Regions from separate parts of the Pseudomonas sp. LBUM1646 genome, predicted to be linked through region 1. Evidence: predicted binding sites of a transcription regulator. Region 1 holds the regulator's gene; each other region holds the start of a gene.
The links. Region 1 encodes FliA, which starts transcription of late flagellar genes. Its sites were predicted from a motif close to CTAAAGTTTNNNNNNNNNNNGCCGNTAA; they were not measured.

Region 1 (2,264 bases):
TTGCCCACTTCCTGGTACAGGCCGCGGTCACGGGTCTGGTTGAGCTCATGGATCAGTTGCACAGCGTCGCCGAACCTGCCTTTTTCAAGGCTTTCGACCAGTTCGACCGCGTGTTTTTTCAGGGTCGATTCAAAATCGCCCTGTGAAGATTCGTTATGCTCCATAGCTCCCCCGTGGCGCAGTTGCTCAACCGATGCGTTCGAAAATTTTCTCGATTTTGTCTTTCAACGCCTGGGCCGTGAAGGGTTTGACCACATAACCGTTAACACCGGCCTGGGCCGCTTCGATGATCTGTTCGCGCTTGGCTTCCGCGGTCACCATCAGCACGGGCAGGCTCTTGAGCTTCTCATCGGCGCGCACGTGGCGCAGCAGGTCGATGCCGGTCATGCCGGGCATGTTCCAGTCTGTTACCAGAAAGTCGATGCTGCCGCTGTTGAGAACCGGAATGGCAGTGGTGCCATCGTCAGCCTCGACCGTGTTGGTGAACCCAAGGTCACGCAACAGGTTTTTAATGATCCGCCGCATCGTTGAGAAGTCATCAACGATGAGGATTTTCATGTTCTTGTCCAATTCGACCTCCAAGCAGTCTTAAACGCGCCCAGCACCTGGACGCGCCATTTCAATCAATCCGGCAAAGCACTCAAATGACTGTCTGGAGCACAACAAATCGAGACCGCTGCAGTTCAACACCACACCAGCCTCGTTCGCAGTGTCCCCACACTGCCTTCAGCGCGCTCGCCACTCCCCCAAACGCCCCCGCAAACGGGCCGCGCACTGGCTGTGTAACTGGCTGACACGCGATTCGCTGACACCCAGGACCTCACCGATTTCCTTGAGGTTCAGCTCTTCGTCGTAGTACAGCGCCAACACCAGTCGCTCACGCTCCGGCAAATTGGCAATCGCGTCCGCCAGCGCAGTCTGGAAGCGTTCATCTTCCAGATCGCGTGACGGCTCCAGATGAGCACTGGCGCCATCCTCGTGCAGCCCTTCGTGTTCGCCGTCCTGCAACAGGTCGTCGAAACTGAACAGGCGGCTGCCCAAGGTATCGTTCAAAATCCCGTAATAATCGTCGAGACTCAATTGGAGTTCGGCCGCAACTTCGTGATCTTTAGCATCACGGCCGGTTTTAGCTTCAATCGAGCGAATTGCGTCGCTAACCATACGGGTATTGCGGTGGACCGAACGTGGTGCCCAGTCCCCCTTGCGTACTTCATCGAGCATCGCGCCACGGATTCGAATGCCCGCGTACGTTTCGAAACTCGCGCCTTTGCTGGCGTCGTATTTGGTCGACACTTCAAGCAGGCCAATCATCCCGGCCTGGATCAGGTCTTCCACCTGGACACTGGCCGGCAGACGCGCCAGCAAGTGATAAGCAATGCGTTTGACCAGTGGCGCGTAACGCTCGATCAGCTCGTATTGCGCATCACGTGCCGACTTCTTGTAGAGGTTGTAGCCACTGGCTGTCATAGGACGGGTCCTGCGGTCTGTTGCACGAGGCGCTCGACGAAAAACTCCAGATGCCCACGCGGGTTGGCCGGTAGCGGCCACGTGTCGACTTTCTGTGCAATCGCCTTGAACGCCAGGGCGCACTTGGAGCGCGGAAAGGCTTCGTAGACGGCGCGTTGTTTCTGCACGGCCTTGCGCACACTTTCGTCGTAAGGCACGGCGCCGACGTATTGTAAGGCGACGTCGAGGAAGCGGTCCGTGACCTTGGTCAACTTGGCGAACAGGTTGCGACCTTCTTGCGGGCTCTGGGCCATGTTGGCCAGGACGCGGAAGCGGTTCATGCCGTAATCGCGGTTCAGCAGTTTGATCAGGGCGTAGGCGTCGGTGATGGAGGTCGGCTCGTCGCAGACCACCAGCAACACTTCCTGGGCGGCGCGGACAAAACTGACTACCGAGTCACCAATACCCGCAGCGGTGTCGATCACCAATACGTCGAGGTTATCGCCGATATCGCTGAAGGCCTGGATCAGGCCGGCATGCTGGGCAGGGCTCAGATGAACCATGCTCTGGGTGCCGGACGCGGCCGGGACGATGCGGATACCGCCCGGGCCCTGCAACAGAACGTCGCGCAGCTCGCAGCGGCCTTCGATCACGTCGGCCAGGGTACGTTTGGGCGTCAGTCCCAGCAGAACGTCGACGTTCGCCAGACCCAGATCGGCGTCCAGCAGCATGACGCGCCGGCCAAGCTCTGCTAGAGCCAGGGACAAGTTCACTGACACGTTAGTCTTCCCGACGCCACCTTTGCCGCCGGTCACCGC
Region 2 (2,264 bases), 2.9 Mb from region 1:
TCCTCCCGGGCGAGACCGCTGTCGGCAAGGTGGAAAATGACGAAATCGTTTTCTCCTGAGTCGTAATGCCAGTGAAATAAACAAGGCCTCGCATTGCGAGGCCTTTTTTTCGCCAGGCTGTTGAACTCTAAGGAAAAGGCTTGTAAAGTGCGCCCCGCAGTAAGTCGCCCGGAAGGGTTTCTGCTCCCCAAGCAGAAATCTGAAATAAGTTGCAAATCATTAACTTGAATGCAATTTAGGGGGTTGACAGAGGTGCTTAAGATTGTAGAATAGCGCGCCTCAGACACACGAACGCAGCGATGCGAACGGGTCGAGAGATGCAACAAGCTTCACCGTTGTAAATTGAAATATGTAGTTCCGTGATAGCTCAGTCGGTAGAGCAAATGACTGTTAATCATTGGGTCCCAGGTTCGAGTCCTGGTCACGGAGCCAATTTCAAACCGGGGTATAGCGCAGTCCGGTAGCGCGCCTGCTTTGGGAGCAGGATGTCAGGAGTTCGAATCCCCTTACCCCGACCATTTTTGGGTCGTTAGCTCAGTTGGTAGAGCAGTTGGCTTTTAACCAATTGGTCGTAGGTTCGAATCCCACACGACCCACCATTTTTGAAACCAGTTAACGCTGGGATCAGATCTTAAGATCAGAGGCCAAAAGCGCTGATCGAAGAAGAAGGCGACTGAAAGGTCGCCTTTTTTTTACCGGGGTATAGCGCAGTCCGGTAGCGCGCCTGCTTTGGGAGCAGGATGTCAGGAGTTCGAATCCCCTTACCCCGACCATATTAAAAATCCTCGTATCGAAAGATACGGGGATTTTTTTTGTCTTTGAAAAAGCGTAATCCAGCTTAAAGTCATCGTACAACTTGCCGATAACGAGCCATCGGAGCGCAAACAGCGCCTCCCTCCCGCCCATAAAAACAAAAGGCGCTCGTTATGTTTCTTCGTCAGCTGAATATTGCTCCCCGTGCTGCGCTGGGTTTTGCCCTGATTGCGGTGCTGGTGGCGTTGCTCGGGGTGTTTGCGCTGGGGCAGATGTCGAGCATTCGTGACAGCGAGGTGGCGGTTGAAAGCCAATGGTTGCCGAGCATCCGTGGCGGCGATGAGATCCGCGAGATCATGCTGCGCATCCGTACCATCTCCCTGCGCATGGCTCTGGACCAGGACCCTAAGAACATTGCGCAGTACCGCAGCCAGATGGACACCCGGGACAGGGAGCTGAGCGACAAGATTGCTGCCTACGACAAGCTGGTTAACACCGCTGAAGGCAAGCAGTTATATGACCAATTCAAAACCACCTTCGCCGCGTACCGCTCGGGCATCGCGCAATCGTTCACCCTGGCGGAACAGGGCCGTCGCGACGAACTGACCAAGTTGCTGCTGGTGGATATGAAGACCGTGGTCGATGGCTCCGGCAAACAACTCACCGACTTGGCGGATCTGTTCGCCAAACAAGTCGCCACCGAAAGCCAGAACTCCGCCGCGCACTACGAAACCTCGCGCACGATTGTCAGCCTGTTCATCGCCCTGGCGGCGCTGGCCACCGTCGGCCTGGCGATGTTACTGACCCGCAGCATCGTGCACCCGTTGAATGAAGCCCTGAATGCCGCAGAAAATGTGGCCCGTGGTGATCTCACCAATCCCATCGAAACCCACGGTAGCGATGAAGTCAGCCGCTTGCTCAAGGCCCTGGCGACCATGCAGCAGAACTTGCGTGAAACCCTGCAAGGCATCAGTGGTTCGGCCACTCAACTGGCCACGGCGGCCGACGAGTTGAACGCTGTTACCCTCGACAGCACCCAAGATCTACAACAGCAGAATAACGAGATCGAACAAGCCGCCACCGCAGTCAACGAAATGACCACGGCTGTGGAAGAAGTCGCACGCAACGCGGTGTCCACGTCCGACGCTACCCGTCAATCCAGTGAGTCGGCGCATCTGGGCCAGGAACGGGTCAGCGAAACTGCCAGCGCGATCAGCGCCCTCGCCAGCGACGTACAGCACACCGGCGAGTTGGTGCAGTCGCTGGCCAATCAGTCCCAGGACATCGGCAAGGTGCTGGACGTGATTCGCGCCATTGCCGAGCAAACGAACCTGTTGGCGCTCAACGCCGCCATTGAAGCTGCACGGGCAGGGGAGAGTGGTCGCGGTTTCGCGGTGGTGGCCGATGAAGTGCGGGCACTGGCGCATCGCACCCAGCAATCGACCCAGGAAATCGAGCAAATGGTCCAGGGCATGCGCAGTGGCTCGACGCTGGCGCTCGATTCCATGCAG
Region 3 (2,264 bases), 1.3 Mb from region 1:
GCCCACTTCAGACTTCCTTCTTCTTGACCGTCGTGCCGTTACCTTCGCCGTAGGTCTTGAGGTTCTGCAAGACGTAGATCGCTTTCTTGAACTCAGGGACCAGGTAGTTGGCGTACTTGTTGCCCTTGAGGTTGTTGTTCTGGATGGAGTCCAGTTGAGTGGCAAAGTACTCCAGCGCATTGAACTTCGCATCGGGGTCATTCGGCACACCGAACTTGTCGAACTTGTCGCCAGCGTTGAGCAATGTCAGCGCGGTCACATCACCGATGATGCCCTTCTGCTTGAGGAAGGTGCTCATGTTGCCCAGTTGCTTGGCCGAGATGTTCGTCGGATCAAAGCCCTTGACCTGCTTGAACAGTTGCTCGGCATCCATCTTCGTGCGGTCCAGCAATGTCGGGTTGGTGCCGACCATGGTCAGGATTTCCCGCACCTTGGCACTCTGCGACACCGGTTTGGCATTGGGCGAACCCTGGCGTACCAGCAGGCCCGATTTGGCAGTCCAGCTACCGACCACACCGATAGTCATGACCGTACTCCTGCCAGCGCGACGACGTTCGGATGTCCTTGCGACGGGAACATAAAAAATCCTTGTTTAAGCGAGATGAATGCGGGGAAGTATCGGCGCGAAACGACGGCCCACCTACAAATATTTCAACTTTTTACAAATCTCGTACATTTTCGATACAAATCTCCAAGTGCCCGTTTTCATTGGTCTACAGGGAATTTTTAATCTTGGTATAGGCGATTCATCGATTGTCATATTCCGCTGATCAGTCTGCTTGTATCGGCGGCGACACTCACCTCTCCCGGCCCGCCCGTCCCTTAAATGCGTTTCTTGTACGCGCGTACCTAAAGCTCCCCCCAAGCGGGCCGATAAGTCTTCGACACCCCCAATTTCCAATCCCGAATTCCAACAATAAGAACGCAGCACAAGGACCGGTCCCATGCCCGCATTCCGTACCATTCAGGCTCGCTACACGCTGTTTCTGGTCCTGTTCATCCTGCTGCTATCGGTGCTCACGGTGGTGGGCATCAGCCAGTTGGTCGCGCCGAAACTGCGCCACACCGAAGAACAGGTGGCCCTTAACCGCATCGCCGAAGTCGCCGAGCAGATCCAGGGCGAACTGAACAAGGTCCAGGCCCAGCAACGCAGCATCACCCAGACCATTCCCCTGCTCGACAGCGCCGCCATCGATACGGTGTTGCCCGGTCTGGTGGACCAGTACGGCGAGCTGAAAGTGTTTGGTGGCGGTATCTGGCCATTGCCCGGCCAGCGTGAAGCGGGGCGCAACAAGTTCAGCACCTTCTGGCACCGCGACAGCTCCGGCAAACTGGCGGTCAATACGTTCTGGAACAGCGACGCCGCGCCCAACTATTACGACCAGACCTGGTACAAGGGCGGCATGGCAACCCCGCGCGGCCAGTGCGCCTGGGCCGCGGCCTATAAAGATGACGCCAGTGCCGAGCCGCGCACCAACTGCGCCATGGCCATTCAGAAAAATGGCGTGGCCTACGGCGTGTCGACCATCGATGTAACCCTGGGCTTCTTCAATGACCTGATCGCGCGCAAGGAAAAAGACCTCGGCGCCGAGATGCTGATCGTCGAAGCCGACGGCAAAATCATCAGCAACAGTTCGCGCATCAGCGGGCCGGTCGTTCTAAAGAACATCAGTGAGCTGGCCGGCAACTCGCCGTTCGCCAGCCAGGTCAAGGCTGGTCTGCAAAACCGTGATAAGGCGCAGCGGGTCGAATTCGACAACAATGGCGAAGCCAGCACCTTCTTCATGCGCCCGATCGAAGGCACGCCGTGGTTCCTCGCCACCGCCCTGCCGACCAAGCTGATCACCGCCCAGCGTGACGATGTGCTGAACACCTTGAGCCTGTTGCAGATTCCGATGGTGATCCTGTTGGTGTTGCTGCAGATCTACGCGATTCGCCAACTGATCCATCGCATGAAAATCCTCAAGGCCAACATCGACGCGCTGTCGGCCGGCGACGCCGACCTGACCAAGCGCATTACCATCCGCGCCGAGGACGAACTGGGGGCCATCGGCCATTCGGTCAACGCCTTCATCATCTACTTGCAGAACATGATCGGCGAAGTGACCCAGGCCACCGGGGCCATGGCGTCGAGCCTGGACAACCTGCAACGGACCTCGGCGCACACCAGTCAGATCCTGGTGCGTCACGCCTCGGAAACCGATCAGACCGTCACCGCCATCACCGAAATGAGCTCCACCGCCGACAGCGTCGCGCAGAACGCC

Region 2: a site for FliA is predicted at 839-866, ahead of ACA071_RS27025 (methyl-accepting chemotaxis protein). Genes of this name have one in related genera too.
Region 3: a site for FliA is predicted at 850-877, ahead of ACA071_RS14565 (methyl-accepting chemotaxis protein). Genes of this name have one in related genera too.

What each region holds. Positions count from the first base shown of each region.
Region 1 covers NZ_CP166810.1:1,851,248-1,853,511, reverse strand. The annotation lists gene ACA071_RS08235 (protein phosphatase CheZ) at 1-164, opposite strand, end outside; gene ACA071_RS08230 (chemotaxis response regulator CheY) at 187-558, opposite strand; gene fliA (RNA polymerase sigma factor FliA) at 727-1,467, opposite strand; gene fleN (flagellar synthesis regulator FleN) at 1,464-2,264, opposite strand, start outside.
Region 2 covers NZ_CP166810.1:5,924,290-5,926,553, reverse strand. The annotation lists gene clpB (ATP-dependent chaperone ClpB) at 1-59, shown strand, start outside; tRNA gene ACA071_RS27045 (tRNA-Asn) at 357-432, shown strand; tRNA gene ACA071_RS27040 (tRNA-Pro) at 442-518, shown strand; tRNA gene ACA071_RS27035 (tRNA-Lys) at 524-599, shown strand; tRNA gene ACA071_RS27030 (tRNA-Pro) at 697-773, shown strand; gene ACA071_RS27025 (methyl-accepting chemotaxis protein) at 927-2,264, shown strand, end outside.
Region 3 covers NZ_CP166810.1:3,136,376-3,138,639, reverse strand. The annotation lists gene ACA071_RS14570 (hypothetical protein) at 8-526, opposite strand; gene ACA071_RS14565 (methyl-accepting chemotaxis protein) at 945-2,264, shown strand, end outside.